3 regions of the Ensifer sp. Root423 genome follow, and region 3 is predicted to be linked to each of the others. Evidence: predicted binding sites of a transcription regulator. Region 3 holds the regulator's gene; each other region holds the start of a gene.

What was found. Region 3 encodes LexA, which represses DNA repair genes until DNA is damaged. Its sites were predicted from a motif close to TGTTCNNNNTGTGTTCNG; they were not measured.
Region 1: parE (DNA topoisomerase IV subunit B) is a predicted target of LexA. The motif match lies at 3,848-3,865, and genes of this name have one in related genera.
Region 2: ASD01_RS25265 (nucleoside triphosphate pyrophosphohydrolase family protein) is a predicted target of LexA. The motif match lies at 3,233-3,250, and genes of this name have one in related genera.

Annotation. Positions count from the first base shown of each region.
Region 1 is NZ_LMEG01000016.1:231,644-238,029, forward strand. It holds gene ASD01_RS17445 (FAD-binding oxidoreductase) at 1-1,182, opposite strand, end outside; gene ASD01_RS17450 (UbiA family prenyltransferase) at 1,179-2,621, opposite strand; gene ASD01_RS17455 (alpha/beta hydrolase) at 2,852-3,772, opposite strand; gene parE (DNA topoisomerase IV subunit B) at 3,985-6,045, shown strand; gene ASD01_RS17465 (GNAT family N-acetyltransferase) at 6,145-6,386, opposite strand, start outside.
Region 2 is NZ_LMEG01000036.1:2,781-9,166, forward strand. It holds gene ASD01_RS25250 (D-alanyl-D-alanine carboxypeptidase family protein) at 1-1,106, shown strand, start outside; gene tmk (dTMP kinase) at 1,190-1,891, shown strand; gene ASD01_RS25260 (DNA polymerase III subunit delta') at 1,888-2,916, shown strand; gene ASD01_RS25265 (nucleoside triphosphate pyrophosphohydrolase family protein) at 2,911-3,216, opposite strand; gene metG (methionine--tRNA ligase) at 3,393-4,946, shown strand; gene ASD01_RS25275 (TatD family hydrolase) at 4,959-5,738, shown strand; gene ASD01_RS25280 (MBL fold metallo-hydrolase) at 5,740-6,386, shown strand, end outside.
Region 3 is NZ_LMEG01000015.1:61,428-67,813, forward strand. It holds gene ASD01_RS16050 (DUF6538 domain-containing protein) at 1-951, opposite strand, end outside; gene ASD01_RS16055 (hypothetical protein) at 1,229-1,831, opposite strand; gene ASD01_RS16060 (hypothetical protein) at 1,950-2,582, opposite strand; gene ASD01_RS16070 (hypothetical protein) at 2,906-3,202, shown strand; gene lexA (transcriptional repressor LexA) at 3,439-4,161, shown strand; gene ASD01_RS16080 (hypothetical protein) at 4,250-4,591, opposite strand; tRNA gene ASD01_RS16085 (tRNA-Cys) at 4,789-4,862, opposite strand; gene ASD01_RS16090 (thermonuclease family protein) at 5,015-5,749, opposite strand; gene ASD01_RS16095 (hypothetical protein) at 5,961-6,254, opposite strand.

The DNA of each region.
Region 1 (6,386 bases), on a different contig from region 3:
CGCACCGCCGGCCTCGACTACGATGCGATCGAGCGCATCGAGCAGCTTTACTGTCCGTTCACCTTGATTGGCGAAGTCCAGCGTCAAAGTAAAACCGGGACGCGGGAAGGACAAGATGCCCCGGGAGCCGATGTCGCCGAAACGCTTCAGGATCGTCAGAAACGACGCATGGCCGGCCTGGCGGGCGGTTTCCATGAGCTTGGCCGTGATCTCCGGTGCGTTTTCCGCGGGATAGACGCTCTGATGCTGGTAGAGCCCGCGCGGGCCATAGAGCCGGTTCCAGGCGCCGATCGCATCCAGCGGATAGAAATAGGACGTCCAGGGAACGGTCGTCACCGTCTCGCCCGGCTTCACCTTGCGGAAGTAATACTCGTTGAAGCCTTTGAGCGTTGCCTGGTTGAGGAGGTTGAACGGCGGCGAAAACGGCACGGACAGCTTCAATCCCTTGGGGATGTCGGGCAGTTCGCAGGAACCGTCGGCATGATCGCCGGCGAGCAGCACGCCCCTGCCCATTCGAGATCCCTTTGCGAGCTGGTCGATCCAGGCGACGGAGTATTCATGCTCGGCATCGACGCCGTCGACGAGGGCAAAATATTGGTCCAGGTTCTCGAAACGGATCGCGTGCTGCTGCACATGCGGCGACGGCACCTTCATCAACCGGATATCGACGGTGAGGATCAGTCCGGTCAGCCCCATACCGCCGATGGTCGCGGCGTAGAGTTCCGGGTTTTCGACCGGCGAGCAGGTCAGCCGTTCGCCGGTCGAGCGCAGCAGCGTGAAACGCGTCACGTGATTGCCGAAGGTGCCGCGCGCGTGATGGTTCTTGCCGTGCACGTCGTTGGCGACCGCGCCGCCAACGGTGACAAAAGCCGTGCCAGGCGTCACCGGCAGGAAGAAACGATGCTCGATCGCCCGTTCCAGCACCTGGCGCAGCGTCACCCCCGCCTCGCAGGTCATCATGCCGGTGCCGGGATCGAAGGCGAGTATCCGGCCGTGAAGGTTGCTTTCGATCAGCGTACCGCGATCGTTGTGGCAGCTGTCGCCGTAGCTGCGTCCGTTGCCGAAAGGCAGATAGCCTTCGGCCTCAAGGCTGCCGAGCCGGTCTTCATAGTCGTCAGGCGAAATTCCAGGCCGCACGCGATTGTCGATGCGGCCCCAGCTTTCATGGTCTTGCAGGGTCATTGCGGCCCGATGGCTCCAAATAGGATCAGCAGCGCGCCGATCAGCATGGTCAGTTGGCTGCGCCAGTCGCGCATGATGAAGACGACCGGATCCTCATGCAGCATGCCGCGGCGCGCAAGCATCCAAATGCGCAGCAACATATAGAGCACCAGCGGGCAGAGCGGCCACAACGCCCAGGGCGTGGTGTACATCTCCTGCAGTTCCTTGCTGTGCACGTAGAGCGCCAGAACCAGGGCCGAGGTGAAGGCGGAGGCAACGCCGGCCTGGCCGACCATCTCGAAGTCGACAGCGAGATAGCCACGCCCCGGCACGTTGCCGCCGTCCTTGTCCTCGAATTCGTGCAGCTCGACGTAACGCTTCACCAGCGCGAGGCTCAGGAAGAAGAAGATCGCAAAGGACACCAGCCAGAAGGACAGTTCCGTGCCGGTCGCGGCCGCGCCAGCGACGATGCGTGTGGTGTAGAGGCCGGCGAGCGTGAACACGTCGACGAGCAGCTTGCGCTTCAGCACGAAGGTATAGGCCGTCGTCGCGCAGGCGTAGAAGGCGAGCACCCCGGCAAACTTCCAGGGCAACAGAACGGTCAGCGCCACGGACGCGATGATGAGGCAGCCTGCAAGCACCAGCGCTGTCGGCACGGACATCTGGCCGCTCGCGAGCGGCCGGTAACGTTTCTTCGCATGGCGGCGATCGTTGGCAAGGTCCGAAAGATCGTTGATGACGTAGACGGCGGATGCGAGGAAGCTGAAGGCAAAGAAGGCGATGATGACGCTGACGATCGCATCGAAGTGCAGTACCTCGTGGTTGAGGATCATCGGCACGCCGATGAGCACGTTCTTCGCCCATTGATGCACGCGGATCGACTTCATCGGCGCAAGCGCGCTGACCTTGCCGGTATCGAGCCGTTCGGCATCATGGTTGCGACGCCATCTTTCCGCGGCCGCATCGGGCGAGACCACGATCGCGCGGCGTGCCACCTCAAAGACGGCGATATCGTCACGGCTGTTGCCCATGTAGTCGAAGGCGCCGTCGCCGTACCGCTCTACCAGCGCCCGGCGCTTGTTGCTGCTCGTCAGGTTGAGCGCGTCGGTCGAATGCATGACCGAGGAGAACATGCCGACATGGGCGGCAATGTCGTTTGCAACGGACGGTGCTGCGCCGGTCACGAGCACGAGTTCTCGCCCGCTCTTCTTTTCCTCCATGAGCCGGTCGATGACGGCCTGCCGATAAGGCCAGTCTTCCGCACGGCGGCCGGATCTAAGGGCCACTTCGTGCTTCAGGCGTGCCTTACCTTTTGCCAGCCAGACCAGCATCGGAAACAGCATCAGCGGATTGCGCAGCAGGATGATCGCCGCCCCTTCCCACAGGGTGTCGGCGGCCAGCAAAGTGCCGTCAAGATCCACACACAGCGGAATGTGCCGTGTCTCGGTGCGCGCGTCCATGAAGTCCATCCCAGCCATAGTTGCCGGTATCATCACGACTTCAACTTTCCAGAGTGGAAACGCAGGCCTTTGTTTCGCTCGCAAATTGGCGGGCTGGTTAACAAATCCGCAGCAGCAGGGCGACGCCTATCGCCTGTCGCGTGAACGAAGATTCACGCACCAGGCCTTAGGCTCTTGTTTTGATGCATGTCGCTGCAGCAAAACCGCTGCACACTTTTGCGCGACATGCATTAGCGGCTGCCGATCCAGTTCAGCGCATCGCGCCAGTCGGTCATGCGCACCGGCGTTCCGTGCGAGCCGGTTTCGAAAAGCACGAAGCGCGTCGGATAGCCCTTGGCCTTGAGAGAGCGATAGAGCGCCTTCTGGCCTTCGGCGGGATAGACGCTGTCACGGCTTCCATGGCTGAAGAACATCGGCAGCTTCGCCTTGTAGGCGGCACTTTTCGTGAAGTCCGGATCACTGACGCCGCCCATGACCATCATGCCGGAGAGTGCTGCGACGGCGGAGGCGTCGCGCGAGACACCCCAGCAGATGAAGCTTCCCATCGAGGCGCAGGCGAGCACGACCGGACGGCCTCCGGAACGTTCGGACGCGTATCGAACCAGGCCGGCGATATCGGCGGCACCTGCCGTATCGAAGGAGCGGACGCTCGGGGCGTAGTAGACGCCGCCATTGGCGACGGCGAGGTTCTTCAGCCGGTTGAAGTTTCCACCGAAGGAAAAGTCGTTGGCACCGAGCCGACGGTCGCCGCTGCGGCCATGGATGAAGATGACCGAGAAGCTGGCGCCGCGATCGGGGCCGACACGGGTCACGTCGAGCGCGCGGCCACCGATATCGAGCGTTTCATTGACCTGCTCGTTCTTCACGCCAAGCGACACATAGGCGCGCTTCACCCGGCGTTCCGGGATTTCGTCGCGTTCGTTGATATCCCGCAGTTCCTGGTAGTCGACCGTCAGGTCGTCACCACCATCCTCCTGGTCGAGCACCTTGGCATAGGAGAACAGATCGTCCTTGTAGGGCTTGAGCGTCTGCGCCTCTGCCGACGAGGCGGCAATTGCCAAGGCTAGGGCGAACAGGCAGGCACGAAACGGAAAAACAACTGTGGACACGGCCAAATGACGGGCTCCCTCTTTCGCCGCAAGCCTTGCCATTGGCCGCACCGCAAAGCAACACTTGGCCCGAAACACGGCCGTTCGTGCGAAAAATCATCGGCGGCCGGCGCCAGAAATTCTCCTTTTGTTCGCGTATCCTGTGAGAGTCTGGCAGAATTCAGGTGATTCGACCGCCGGGGGATGGCGGCAGAGCCTGGGGCTTGCTATGGCCTCTGGCATTCCCGAACGACAGGAACGATCCGAACGGCCCCATGGACGACAACAGCGACCTCTTCTCAATGCCCGAGCAACCGAAGGCCGTACAGCCGAGCGCCAAGCCGGCCGTGGCTGCAGCCCCCATCGCGCGCGAAGAGCCGCGCCCTGCCCCGAAAGGCAGCGATGGCAGCGATTACGATGCGTCGGCGATCGAGGTGCTCGAGGGCCTTGAGCCGGTCCGTCGTCGCCCGGGCATGTATATCGGCGGCACCGACGAGAAGGCGCTGCACCATCTCTTTGCCGAAGTCATCGACAACTCGATGGACGAAGCGGTCGCCGGCCATGCGAACTTCATCGAGGTCCATCTCGACGCGGACGGGTTCCTGACAGTCACCGACAACGGCCGCGGCATCCCGGTCGAAAACCATCCGAAATTCCCCGGCAAGTCGACGCTCGAAGTCGTCATGACGGTGCTCCATGCCGGCGGCAAGTTCGATGGCAAGGCCTACGAGACCTCGGGCGGTCTGCACGGCGTCGGCGTATCCGTCGTCAACGCACTCTCCGACGCGCTCGAAGTCGAGGTCGCCCGCAATCGCAAGCTCTATCGCCAGCGCTTCTCCCGCGGTATTCCGCAGGGCGGGCTCGAGGAACTCGGCGACGTGCACAATCGCCGCGGCACGCGCGTCCGCTTCCATCCGGACCCGGATATTTTCGGACCGCACGCGCATTTCGAGCCCGGCCGGCTTTTCCGCATGGCGCGCTCGAAAGCCTATCTCTTCGGTGGCGTCGAGATCCGCTGGTCCTGCGATCCGTCATTGCTGCAGGAAGGTTCGGAGATCCCGGACAAGGCCGTCTTCCACTTCCCGGGCGGCCTGAAGGACTACCTGGCGGCGACGCTCGGCAAGGAATTCACCGTTACCCGCGAGATCTTCGCCGGCAAATCGGAGAAGGCCAACGGTCACGGTTCGCTAGAATGGGCGGTCACCTGGTATGGCGGCGACCAGCAGGTTCATTCCTACTGCAACACCATTCCGACGCCTGAGGGTGGTACACACGAGGCGGGCTTCCGCATCGCGCTGACCAAGGGACTGAAGAACTATGCCGAGCTGAAGCAGAACAAGCGTGCAGCGCTCATCACCACCGATGACGTGATGATCTCGGCCGCCGGAATGCTGTCCGTGTTCATCCGCGAACCGGAATTCGTCGGCCAGACCAAGGACAAGCTAGCGACAGTCGAAGCACAACGCATCGTCGAAAATGCGCTGCGCGATCCCTTCGACCATTACCTTACCGACAATCCGGCCGAGGCCGACAAGCTGCTCGACTGGGTGGTCGAGCGCGCCGAGGAGCGCGTGCGCCGGCGCAAGGAAAAGGAAGTCAACCGCAAGACGGCCGTGCGCAAGCTGCGCCTGCCCGGCAAGCTTGCCGACTGCTCGCAGAACACCGCTGAAGGCGCCGAACTCTTCATCGTCGAAGGGGACTCAGCAGGCGGCTCGGCGAAGCAGGCGCGCAACCGCGCCAACCAGGCGATCCTGCCCTTGCGCGGCAAGATCCTCAACGTGGCGAGCGCTGGTCGAGAAAAGCTCGGCGCCAACCAGCAGATTGCCGACCTCATCCAGGCGCTTGGCTGCGGCACCCGCAGCAAGTACCGGGAAGAGGATCTGCGCTACGAGCGCATCGTCGTCATGACCGACGCCGACGTCGACGGCGCACATATCGCCTCGCTGCTGATTACCTTCTTCTACCAGGAGATGCCCGAACTGATCCGCGGCGGTCACCTCTATCTCGCCGTGCCGCCGCTCTATCGCATCAGCCAGGGCGCAAGGACGCTCTATGCCCGCGACGACGCGCACCGCGAGGAGCTGATGCGCACCGAGTTTGCCGGTCGCGGCAAGGTCGAGATCGGCCGCTTCAAAGGTCTCGGCGAGATGCTGCCGGCGCAGCTCAAGGAAACGACGATGGATCCGAAGTTCCGCACGCTGCTCAAGGTCGAGATCGACGATGTCGATTTCGAGGGCACGCGCGAAGCGGTCGACAACCTGATGGGCACGAAGGCGGATGCCCGCTTCCGCTTCATCCAGGAGCGCGCTGTCTTTGCGGACAACCTGGACATCTGAGCCGGCTTTCTGCCGGCAAGCAGGATCACAATAATCCATACAGAAACGGCGGCTCACAGGCCGCCGTTTCTGTATTCAGGGTTTGAAGGCCGCTCGAGCTTACGCAACGTGAACGGGCTTCTCCATGAAGAGGCTCAGCGGATCCGGCTGATACCCCCCGAACGGCGGGCGCTCGACGTAGCCGGCCGCCTTGTAAAGGCCTATCGCTTCGGGCTGATAGATGCCTGTTTCGAGGCGGATTGCCACCAGTCCGAGTTGCGCCGCGCGCACCTCCAGCGCCTGCAGCAACAACTTGCCGACCCTCAGCCCCCTCGCCTCGGGATCGACGAACATGCGCTTGA
Region 2 (6,386 bases), on a different contig from region 3:
CCGCATTCGCGCAAACGCCGGCACCCGCCTTCGACACCAAGGCAAAGCAGATCCTGCTGGTCGATGCAGAAACCGGCACGGTGCTTTTCTCGCGTGCCGAAAACGACCCGATCCCGCCAGCCTCGCTTGCCAAGCTGATGACCATGGAGGTCGTCGCCGAGGCGCTCGGCAAGGGCGAAGTCTCGCCCGAAACCCTCTACGACGTATCGGAGCATGCGTGGCGGACCGGCGGCGCGCCGGCCGGCACCTCGACGATGTTTGCCGCTCTGAAGTCGCGCATCCGGGTCGCCGATCTCCTGCAGGGCGTGGCCGTTCAGCTGGCCAACGACGCCTGCATCATTCTCGCCGAGGGCATGACCGGCAGCGAAGGTGCATTTGCCGAGCGCATGACGGCGCGCGCGCGCGAACTCGGCATGCCGGTCGCGACCTTCCGCAACGCGACCGGGCTGCCCGATCCCGGCAACAAGATCACAATGAGCGAACTGGTGACGCTCGTCCGCCACCTGCACGAAGCGCATCCCGATCTCTACCGGCTCTATTCGCAGCCGGAATTCGAATGGAACAAGATCCTCCAACGCAACAAGAACCCGCTGATCTCCGCCAATATCGGCGTGGACGGCCTGGCAACGGGCTTTGCCGAAGGTTTCGGCTTTTCGCTCGCCGCGTCGCTGCAACGCGGTGACCGCCGCGTTTATCTCGCGATGGGCGGCCTTGAAACCGACAAGGAACGCATCGAGGAGAGCCGCAAGGTTCTCGACTGGGCGATGACCGCCTTCGAGAAGAAGCGGATCTTCGCCGACGGAGAATCGATCGGCGAGGCGGCCGTCTATGGCGGCGACGCGTCTCACGTCGCGTTGGTGGCCGGTGGTCCGGTCGACGTGCTGCTGCCGGTCAACAATCCCGAGCGGCTGACGGCGCGCATCGTCTACAAGTGGCCCTTGCGGGCGCCGGTGACGGCCGGCACGGAAGTCGGCGTCGTCAAGCTGTGGAACGGCGAGAAACTGTTGCGCGAGGTCCCGGTCAAGACGGCCGGCGCGGTGGGGCAGGGAACCCTGACGAGCCGCGCGGTCGACGCCCTGCAGGAACTGCTTTTCTTCTGGCTCTGAGCCGCGCTCACTGGAATGCCTCTCCAAATCGTCACCTGACGGTTTCGCCCGGAGGACCAATCGGCTAAACAGGGCCAAATCGCATGCCGATACGGGAAAGCATGGTGTCGCTGAAAAAAGGTCTATTCGTAACATTCGAAGGCGGGGAAGGTGCCGGCAAGTCGACGCAGCTCCGCCTGCTAGCCGATTCCCTGCGCGCCCGCGGCTACGAGGTACTGACGACGCGCGAGCCGGGTGGTTCTCCCGGCGCCGAGGCGGTGCGTCACGTGCTGCTTTCGGGGGCTGCGGAATCCTTCGGAGTGCGGATGGAGGCGATTCTCTTTGCCGCAGCCCGCAGCGACCATGTCGAGGAGGTCATCCGGCCATCGCTCGACAAGGGCATTATCGTGCTTTGCGACCGCTTCATGGATTCTTCGCGCGTCTACCAGGGCATCACCGGCAATCTCGAACAAAGCTTCGTCGAAAGCCTGGAGCGGGTAGCAATCGACGGTGTCGTGCCGGACCGCACCGTGATCTTCGACCTGCCCGCCAGCGTCGGCCTCGAGCGGGCGCAACGCCGCGCCGGCGACGACAATCCCGATCGTTTCGAAAAGGAACAGCTAGAGACCCACGAGAAGCGGCGCGACGCCTTTCTCGACATTGCCAGACGCGATTCCGAGCGGTGCCGGGTGGTGGATGCGACGCAGCCGGTTGAGGCCATCGCCGCCGAGGTGCTTTCGCTTGTCGAAGCACTTCTGCCGCATGGCGACGGCACGGACACGTCCGCCGAGGAAGCCGTGTCATGAGCGAAAGAGCCGGGGTCCTTGATGGCGCCATTGCGCCCGCTGAGAACAATCGCCTGTTCGGCCATGAGCAGGCGGAAGCCTTCCTGGCGCAGAGCTATCGCTCCGGCAAGGGGCACCACGCGATCCTGATCGAAGGGCCGGAAGGGATCGGCAAGGCGACGCTTGCCTTCCGCTTTGCCCATCACATCCTAAAAAATCCTGAACCGGCCGATGCGCCTGAAACGCTTGCCGACCCGGACCCGACCTCTGCGATCGGCAGGCAGCTTGCCTCCGGCGCCTCACACAATCTCCTGCACCTGGCCCGCCCGATCGATGAAAAGACGGGAAGGGCGAAGGGGGCGATCACCGTCGACGAGGTCCGGCGCGCGGGCAAGTTCTTCAGCCAGACCTCCGGCACGGGCAATTGGCGCATCGTCATCATCGATCCGGCCGACGATCTCAATCGCAATGCGGCCAACGCCATCCTGAAGATCCTCGAGGAACCGCCGCGCCGCTCGCTGTTCCTGGTGCTGACGCATGCACCCGGAAAACTGCTGCCGACGATCCGCTCGCGCTGCCTGCCGCTGCGACTGAAGCCGCTCGACGCAGCACCGCTCGGCCAGGCATTGGCCCATCTCGGTTTCGATCTCGAGGGCGAGAATGCCGGGCGCATCATCGCAGCCGCCAGCGGCAGCGTCGCCGAGGCGCTGAAGCTGATCAACTATGGCGGACTGGAAATCGCGGCAACCTTCGAGGGCATCCTTGCAGGGCAGGGACCGTCTGTCCGGAAAAACATGCACAAGCTCGCCGATGCCCTCGCCGGCAAGGACAGCGAAACGATCTTCGATTTCTTCCAGGCCCTTGCCAGCGATCGCATCATGCGCGAGGCGCGGGAGGCGGCCGTTTCGGGCGATATCATGCGCGCCGAACGCTTCGCCCGACTGTCAGCCTCCGTGACCGAGCGACTGACGGTCAGCGATGCCTATAATCTCGACCGAAAGCAGACCATTCTGTCGCTGCTCGACGATATGAAAGCGGCGCTATAGCGCCGGCTGAAAACGCCATTTTCGCTCGATCGCCGCCTGGAGGTCCAGCTTGTGGTGTTGCGCGAAGAGCAGGACGTGCCCAAGAAGGTCTGCGGTCTCGTCGGCCATCTGTGCCCGGAGGTCGTCCGGCGATTTCCCCTGGGACCGCCCGCGACCGCTCAGCTTGTTCCAGGCCTGGGTCAGTTCCCCCATTTCCTCCTGCATCTTCAAAATGAACCAGTCGGGGTCGCGCTCGATCCCGTGCGCGGCGGCATAGCCGGCCGACGCGGTTTCAAATTGGCTGCCAAGTTGATCCAGCACGACTCACCCCTTCATTTGTTTCCTGTTTGTTCTAAATCTTGCACGCGGGGCGCGCAAGGAGGAGGGCGGTGGCGGCGGCCGCTTCGGCCGGGCTTTTCATGGATCGCATGTTTCTTCCTAACAGCGTATGCGCTAAGAGCGTGCGTAGCTTAATCCGAGATAGATCGAATCCGCCTATGAGAGACACGTCCCCCTTCTACATCACGACAGCGATTTCCTACCCGAACGGCAAGCCGCACATCGGCCATGCCTATGAACTGATCGCGACGGATGCCATGGCGCGCTACCAGCGCCTCGACGGACGTGAGGTTTTCTTCCTGACCGGCACGGACGAGCACGGGCAGAAGATGCAGCAGACGGCGCGCAAGGAAGGCGTGACGCCGCAGGAACTTGCCGACCGCAATTCGGCCGAATTCCAGAAGATGGCCGTGGCCCTGAACGCGTCCAACGACGATTTCATCCGCACGACCGAGCAGCGCCACCATCAGGCGTCGCAGGACATCTGGATCCGCATGGGCGAGGCGGGCGACCTCTACAAGGACTCCTACGCCGGCTGGTATTCGGTGCGCGACGAAGCCTATTATCAGGAGAACGAGACCGAGCTGCGCGCCGACGGCGTGCGCTACGGCCCGCAGGGGACGCCGGTCGAGTGGGTCGAGGAGCAGAGCTACTTCTTCAAGCTGTCCGAATACCAGGACAAGCTGCTGAAGCACTACGAAGAGAATCCGGATTTCATCGGCCCGGCCGAGCGCCGCAACGAAGTGATCTCCTTCGTGAAGTCCGGCCTCAAGGACCTCTCGGTTTCGCGCACCACCTTCGACTGGGGCATCAAGGTGCCGAACGATCCGGCGCATGTCATGTATGTCTGGGTCGACGCGCTGACGAACTACATCACCGCGACCGGTTATCTCGACGATCCCAAGGGCCCGCGCGCCAAGTTCTGGCCAGCGAACATCCATGTGATCGGCAAGGACATTATCCGCTTCCACGCGGTCTATTGGCCGGCGTTCCTGATGTCGGCCGGCCTGCCGCTGCCCAAGCGCGTCTTCGCGCACGGCTTCCTGCTCAACAAGGGCGAGAAGATGTCGAAGTCGCTCGGCAACGTCGTCGACCCGTTCAACCTCGTCGAGCATTTCGGTCTCGACCAGATCCGCTATTTCTTCCTGCGCGAGGTGTCGTTCGGCCAGGACGGCAGCTATAGCGAGGAAGGGATCGCGACCCGCATCAATTCCGACCTTGCCAACGGCATCGGCAACCTGGCGAGCCGCTCGCTGTCGATGATCGTCAAGAACTGCGACGGCCAGGTGCCCGTGTGCGGCCCCCTGACCGACGAAGACAAAGCGATGCTGGCCGCCGCCGACGCGCTGCACGAGATCACGCGCGACGAGATGGGTAAGCAGATGATCCACCGGGCGCTGGCGGCGATCATCGCCGTCGTCTCCGAGACCGACCGCTACTTCGCCGGCCAGGAGCCCTGGGCGCTGAAAAAGACCGATCCAGCGCGCATGGGCACAGTGCTTTACGTGACGGCCGAAGTCGTGCGCCAGATCGCAATCCTGCTTCAGCCGTTCATGCCGGAATCCTCGGCGAAGCTGCTCGACCTGGTGGCTGCACCCGCCGACAAGCGCGACTTCGCAGCGCTCGGCGAGGCCGGACGTCTCGCCTCGGGCACGCCGCTCGAGGCGCCGAAGCCGGTCTTCCCGCGCTATGTGGCACCCGAAGCGCAGTAAGGCATCTTGAGCATGCTGATCGATACCCATTGCCATCTGGACTTCCCCGATTTCGAAGCGGAGCGCGACGCAATCGTCGCGCGGGCGCGCGAGGCCGGTGTCGGGCAGATGATCACGATCTCGACCCGCGTGAAGCGGTTCGAGACGATCCTTGCGATCGCCGAGGCCTATCCGAACGTCTTCTGTTCCGTCGGCACCCATCCGCACAACGCCGACGAGGAGCTTGATATCACCACCGAGGATCTCGTGCGGCTTTCGGCCCATCCGAAGGTGGTGGCGATCGGCGAGGCGGGTCTTGATTACTTCTATGACAATGCGCCGCGCGAGGCCCAGGTCGAGGGCCTGCGTCGTCACATTGCGGCGGCCCGCGAGACCGGCCTGCCGCTCGTCATTCACAGCCGCTCGGCCGATGAGGACATGGCGGCGATCCTGACCGAGGAAACCGGGAAGGGGGCCTTCCCTTTCCTTCTGCACTGCTTCTCTTCCGGTCCGGAGCTCGCCCGTGTCGGCGTGGAGCTCGGCGGCTACGTGTCCTTTTCGGGCATCCTGACTTTCCCGAAATCCGAAGAGCTGCGTGAAATCGCCAAGACCGTGCCGCATGACCGGATGATCGTCGAAACCGACGCGCCGTACCTCGCGCCGAAGCCGTTCCGCGGCAAGCGCAACGAGCCGGCTTACGTTGCCCATACGGCAGCCGTGCTTGCCGAGACGATCGGCGTGACCACTGAGGAGATTGCAAGGATCACCACGGAGAATGCCTTCCGCGTCTTCTCCAAGATGCCGAGGCTCTGACGTGGCGTTCCGGCGCACTTTCACCATCCTCGGCTGCGGCTCGTCACCAGGCGTGCCGCGCATTACCGGGGACTGGGGCGCCTGCAATCCTGACAATCCGAAAAACCGGCGCATGCGCGCGGCCTTGCTCGTCGAGCAAATCGCGCCCGACGGCGGCAAGACGACCGTCGTCATCGACACCGGGCCGGATTTTCGTGCGCAGATGGTCGCAACGGACGTGCGCCACATCGATGCGGTGATCTATACCCATTCCCATGCCGACCATCTGCACGGGATCGACGACTTGCGCGGTTACGTCATCGAAAACCGCAGACGGGTGCCGATCTGGGCCGATGCCTATACGATGGGCCGTATTCGCGAGGGGTTTGGTTATTGCCTGGAATCACCGCCAGGCAGCGGCTATCCACCGATCGTCGAGCCGCACATCATTGCCGATGATCTGTCGCCGGTGGTGATATCAGGCGCCGGCGGGCCGATCGCGTTCCGGCCGCTGATGCAGTTTCACGGCAATATTCATTCTCTGGGCTTCCGCATCGGCGACTTTGCCTATTGCAGCGATGTCAGCGATTTTCCGGCCGAGACCATTGCCAAGCTCGGCGACCTCGATCTGCTGGTGATCGATACGCTGCAGTACAAGTTCCACCCGAG
Region 3 (6,386 bases):
GAAAGTGAAGGTGTCGTTCTGGCAGTCTTTCACCTTGAGGCAAACGATGGCGTCCAATCTTGCGCCCGTGAGCGCCCCTATTCGCATAACGTCGTGCATAGCTTGGGTGGCCGGCCCCATCAGCAGCTTCCGCATCTCCTCGTTCGTGAACGGTCGTTCCTTGTCATCCGTTATCTGTAGTGGCTTCTTGAACCTGCGGCCCTGCCAGATGTTGGTGTCCACCACATGCCGCCTTTCGAGCCAGCCCCAGTACACGGAAAGACGACCGATGTACTTGTTCAGTGTCGCAGGGTCTGTCTTGCCGACGAGACCGGGAAGGTCGTCACAGAACCGGACCGCTTCCCGTTTTGAGATGGCCTGAAGGTAAGGGGGCACACCATTCGCCTTGCACCAGTCCTTCAGATACTTGATGGCTCGTTTGTCGTCGGCGGCAGTTCGGGCCTTCACCTGAGACATCGACATGTACTTCGCATGTTCGAAATCGACAGGAGTCCTCTTGCCCTTTGCAACAGCGAGAAACTCCATCGCAAGGGCATCGCGTTCCGGTTCATGGATCGGGTGACCGTTATCGCCAACTTCGACCGGATCGCCAGCCAATGCTTCGGCATAGTCCTCAATCGCGTCATCGACCCGTCCGCGCTGCTCGGTGCCGAAGGCCACCACTCGCTGTTGAGAGAGCCGCCGCGCTTCCTCCATGGCTTTCACCCGGGCGCTGGCAAGAGCTGCTTCCTTCGAGACATTCGGACGCCTCGCTTGATCGATGGTCGCTCTAAACTCTGCCACAACGTCCCACTTCAGGCGGTTGGCCTCGCTGAGGCTATCCGTCCCCAAAGACCGCTTCAGTTTCGTCCCGAGCTTTCCCTGGAGTTGCCTCGGCACGTTGAAGACCACCCGCCACTTGCTGCCGTGTACTTCGAGATATCTGGTATCGGCTGACGATGGGGCTGGCATGAAATCCTCGGTGAGTACCCAAAAAAGTACCCAGACTTAGTCCCAAAGACTGTTGAAATTCAACAACAATTTGAAAAGAAACGAGAAAAGAGGTGGAAAGGTTGCCCTCCCTTCGGCTCCACCAAAACGATCAGAAGGTGCCCGGTTGCCGAGGTATCGGAACAGCGGCTGATTTGTCATCAGCAGATCGCCAGTTCGAGTCTCTCTGGGGACACCGCCATGCTAAGCCACCGTCCGGCCTTCGCGAAACGCTGCCCGATCCCGTGGCCACCTGCTTTCAGAGGCTGAACGGATCCCGCGCCGAGCGCTTCTCGCTCGGTGCATTGAACGGGTCGGCTTTCTTCTCCTTGGACTTGCGGCCCTCGTCGGCGATAATCTCGTCGACCGCCCGCTGGCACTTCATCAGCTCGTCGGCCGCCGGGCCGGTGCCGCGCAGGCTGAGATTTGCGATGACGCGATCTTCAAACGCGATGGCCAAGGCCCGCTTGCGCACGAAGCCCGTCAGGAACTCGGCGTCGGTGACGTTCACGAACAGAAACTTTCCGCTCGCATCACCGGCAGCGGTCGCCGAAGCGCTCCAGGGATCGGTCTTGTCGAAGCGGAAGGTCAGGTCGTACTCTTTGCCGACCTCAAGCGACCTCCAGTCGTCGCTGGCGAAGCTCATATAGAGCGGCGACTCGGAGCCCTTGGGATAGAACCCAAGGCGCAAGGTGACCCCGCCGTCGAATACCGATGAGATGAAGCAGGAGCCCTCCATCGAGGTGTCGGAAGCAACGGTCCAGCCGTCGACATCCTTCCACTTGATGATTTCGGACTCCTCAGCCGCGGCCGATCCCGCGGCGATCAGACAGCTTACCAATCCGACCAGCAATCTACGCATGCAAAACCCCCGTTTGCCCGCATTTTGATAGGTCCCCCCGTCACTGTCGAGGGTACCTAGCCGATCCCAGGCAATATTTTAGGAATATTCACCTCTCTGCGGCAAGCGGACGCGCCCATCACATGGCGAAAGGATCTTTCGACGACTTGGTCTGGCCGCCGCCGGCAAAGGGATCGTTGTTCGGCGCATTGCCACCGGCACCCGCAAAGGGATCGTTCGCCGCTCCCTGACCGCCATTCGGGATCAAGGCGCTCACCGCCTCCTGGCACTTGAACATCTCGCTTACCGCCTTCATCGAATCACGCAGGCTGAGGCTCGCGACGACGCGCCCCTCGAAGGCCAGCGCCAAGGTGTTCTTGCGAACGAATTCGGTAAAGAAGTCGGTGTTGGAAAAGTTGACGACAAGGGCCCTGGCGCCGGTCAGATCAACACCGAACGCAACGGCCGGCCACTGACGACCACGGTCGAGCTGCAAGGCAACATCGTATTCCCGCTGCGGCTCGATGGACTTCCATTCGGCATTGCCGATCGAAAGAAACGCCAGGTTCGTCGATCCCCGCGGATAAAAGCCGATACGAAGGATAGCGCCGGCGTCATAGCTCGTCGCCGCGTAACACGAGCCGCCCAGGGAGCGATCGGATCCCACCGTCCAGGCGTTGATCCGTTTCCAGATATTCGAACGCCCTTCTTCGGCAGACGCCGCTCCAGCCGTGAGCAACAGGCCGAGCACCACCAACGACAATCTATGCATGCAACCACCCCACTTTCCACGCAAAGTTATCTTTTTTTAGAGGCCTGTCGAGACGGTGAAGGCCCTTCCCCGCAGGGATTTTTGCGCGCCCCAGGCCCGATGCGAAAGCTGGCAGCTCCGATGCATTCTCCGCGCCGGTCCATGAAGAACGGCCGAGACGAGGTTGAGATCGAGCGGCTGGCGCAAATCAGCCACAGCCTGCGGGCAAAGAGCTGTTGAACATGGCAGAGTGATCGCCATGCTTGCTGGACTTCGGAACGAAAGCGCGGTTCACATCGTTTACCAACCCGTAGTCCCACCCCTTCATCAAGTGGACGATCACCGTGCTTGCCGCCCTGCTTCTCGCTTCGATAGTCGCATCGCCCAATATGCCTGACGTCAAGCTCAGTGCCGCGACGGTGGATGAACTCCAGACCGATTTCGAACGGGCCGTGCCGTGCCATCAGATCGATGGACGCAATGTTTGGAAGGGCGCGCTCGCCTTCTACATCCAGTCCTTCGTTTATGACGGCGATACGCCCGTTGCGACCGATGCGGCCGACGCAGTGCTTCCGGAAGACAACAGCGCCGAAACGGTGAAGGAGTTCGAAGACGCCTGCTCGGCCTCGCAAGCGACTTAAGTCTCTCCGCGAAGAGAGCCGCGATTCGTTCGAATCACGCGCGCGATTGACCTGCCCGGCGCTGTTTTGGGACGCAACCGTCGCCGAAAACCGCCCCGCTCCCGCAAAAGTGACCAATCGCCCCCCACAGAAGCAGCCAATTGCCTGAATTCACGGAATTTTAGGCACTTGCGGAACACATATGGAACAGATAGTGTCTGTTCTTGATTTGTTTCACGCCTCTGGAGCGACGTGCCATGCTGACCCGCAAGCAACAGGAATTGCTTCTGTTCATCCACGAACGCATGAAGGAGTCGGGCGTACCGCCGTCTTTCGATGAAATGAAGGATGCGCTCGACCTTGCGTCGAAGTCCGGCATTCACCGTTTGATCACGGCGCTCGAAGAACGCGGGTTCATTCGCCGGTTGCCGAACCGGGCGCGCGCGCTCGAAGTCATCAAGCTTCCGGAAGCCTACGCCGCCGGCCAGCAACAGCCGCGCAGGGGCTTCTCGCCGAGCGTGATCGAGGGCAGCCTCGGAAAGCCGCCGGCCGCCGCTCCTGCCACGCCGAAGCCGGCGCCGGTCGCCGAAAGCACGTCTGTTTCCGTCCCGGTGATGGGGCGCATCGCTGCCGGCGTGCCGATCTCGGCGATCCAGAACAACACCCATGACATTACCGTTCCGCTCGACATGATCGGCAGCGGCGAGCATTACGCCCTCGAAGTAAAGGGCGATTCGATGATCGAGGCCGGCATCTTCGATGGCGACACGGTGATCATCCGCAACGGCAACTCGGCCAATCCCGGCGACATCATCGTGGCGCTCGTGGACGACGAGGAAGCGACGCTGAAGCGCTTCCGTCGCAAGGGCGCGTCGATTGCGCTCGAAGCGGCCAACCCCGCCTACGAGACGCGCATTTTCGGACCGGATCGCGTGAAGATCCAGGGCAAGCTCGTCGGGCTGATCCGCCGCTACCATTGAATTCCAGGCAGAACGCCGAATCAAAAGAGCCTCGCCACTGAAAGTGGCGAGGCTCTTTCCGTTTAAGGCGACCTGAAATCCAGATCGCTTATTCGTGGATCGTGTATTCGCCGAGTTCGCAGAGATCCTGCGTGTCCTCGGTCGTATCGAGGGCCGAGCCTTCCTCGAATTCGAATCGCATGTCGTATTTGCAGACGTCCCGCCCGTCGGCAATGGTGATCTCCATGCTCTCGCCGGGGTTCAGGACCTGCCGACCGAAAACATCGTCTTCCCATTCATTGACGCCGACCGGCGACGTATAGAAATTCGTCAGTACCGCGCCGGTGTTGTTCTTCAGCTGGAAAACCAGGTCGTCCGCGCGCGCCTCCATAGCGGTCGCCGCAAAACACGCCAACGCCGTCAGGATCAGTCTCTTTTTCATTGATGCCATTGCCTCCGTTCTTAATGTTGACGGACGCTACCGATACGGTTGATCTCAGCGGAGTCATCGTTCCCCCTCTACCGAATTCACCGAAGCGATAAGATCCGACGGAGGCATAGGCGACGTGGCTTGCGCGGACGTGTCGCGAATTTTACCGCGCTGCCCTAAGGCAGAACGCCAAACCAAATTTAACGAGGTGAGATTATTGGAGGCCTCGCCCGGAATTGAACCGGGGTACAAGGATTTGCAGTCCTCTGCGTCACCACTCCGCCACGAGGCCTCACAGCTCGGATAACCAAGCGTTGGCGCGGATTTAGAATGATTGCAGAAAAACCGCAAGAGGCATTTTCTGAAAAACGCGCCGTCGATTTGCAGGACGGATACTTTCCACAGAACGATCGACGATGTCCGCCGATCGTCTCCCAGCTGATCTCAGCACCAGGGCGTCGGGCGCCCTTCCCACGGCCGCACGAGCCCCTCGGAAACGAGTACACGTCCAAGAGATTGGTCACCGCGGGTGACCAGGCGCAGTTTCTCGCCGGCCTTGGCATCTGATCGCCCTCCCGCCGAGATCAGCCTGAAGTCGCCTGCATTCAGCAATTCGCGCAGGCGCTGCTTGGCGTAGAAGCCGCGCGAACGCTCCTTGTCGCAGCTTGCCTGGCGGATTCGCGGCGCATCGACATCGGCGACGCGGATCGTCTCGCCATGGAAGACGAAGGTCGCGCCATCGATCACGCAGTTGTCGTTGCGAATGCCGCAAAAATAGAACTGATCGGTACGGATGGATGCCGTCTTCACCTCTTCATTCGGCCGCACGAGAGGGGTTGGCGGCGTGACGCCGACATTCACCGACGGCACCGGGGCGGCCAGGGCAACCTTCGTCGCCGGGTTGGGCTTCGGATTCGGTTTGTGCCTATCCGCCTGCTGGGCAACGCGCTCCTGCGCTTCAGGAACCGCGCGCTGAGGCTTCGGCTTCGTTTCCGATCGCGATGCAAAGGCCATGACATCGGAAACCACCGGCCAGTGCCGCAACTCGGCGCGATGGTCGTAGGCCATGACGCCGCCAAGGGTGAGCGCTGCGGCCAGATACCACGGCGCCATGCCGCCCTGTTTGCTGGTGCTTCGGCCCGAACTGCGGCGTCGACGTTTCGTAGTGGCTTTGGCCATCGGTCCCCATCCTGATTCGAGACCGCATTATGCGTTTGATGGGTTGCCGAAAAGTTTTCGAGGGCACCCCAACAGAGGGGAAGACCGCCAGGAACCGGTCATTCGCCTGCGCGGCCACGGCCCTTGTTGAGAGATTCGGAATTGCTACGGGACGGCCAAAACTGCCGACCGCCCTGCCCTCGACAACAAGATCGTTAAATCGGCGTCCGCCTCAGGAGCCGTTCGACGAGTTGGCCTTCCCGCGCCAGCGCGCCCACCAGACGGCCAGACGACGACGGCGGCGGCGAACCGAGGGAATGTCGTGGGAAAGCACGATCAGGCCCAACGGTATCATCCAGAAGCCCAGCACGGGCAAGAAACCGAGAAAACCACAAAACACCAGCAGCGAACCCAGCAGGATGCGCAGCAGGGGCGAGTCGGGCAACGCGATACGCCATTTTCCCAGCACGATCTGTCGTGTTTGCGGATCAATGCCGAAATGCGTCTGCTTCCTGTTTTTATTCATCATTCCCTATCCGGCGTGTTTTCCCACAATTGGGGACTTCTCCACAGCCTCGCAACGGAACTTGTCATTTTTTTTGAAAAAAGCGCTTGGCAAATCAGAAAAGCATGCGTATTAGCAGCCTCACTTCTGAAG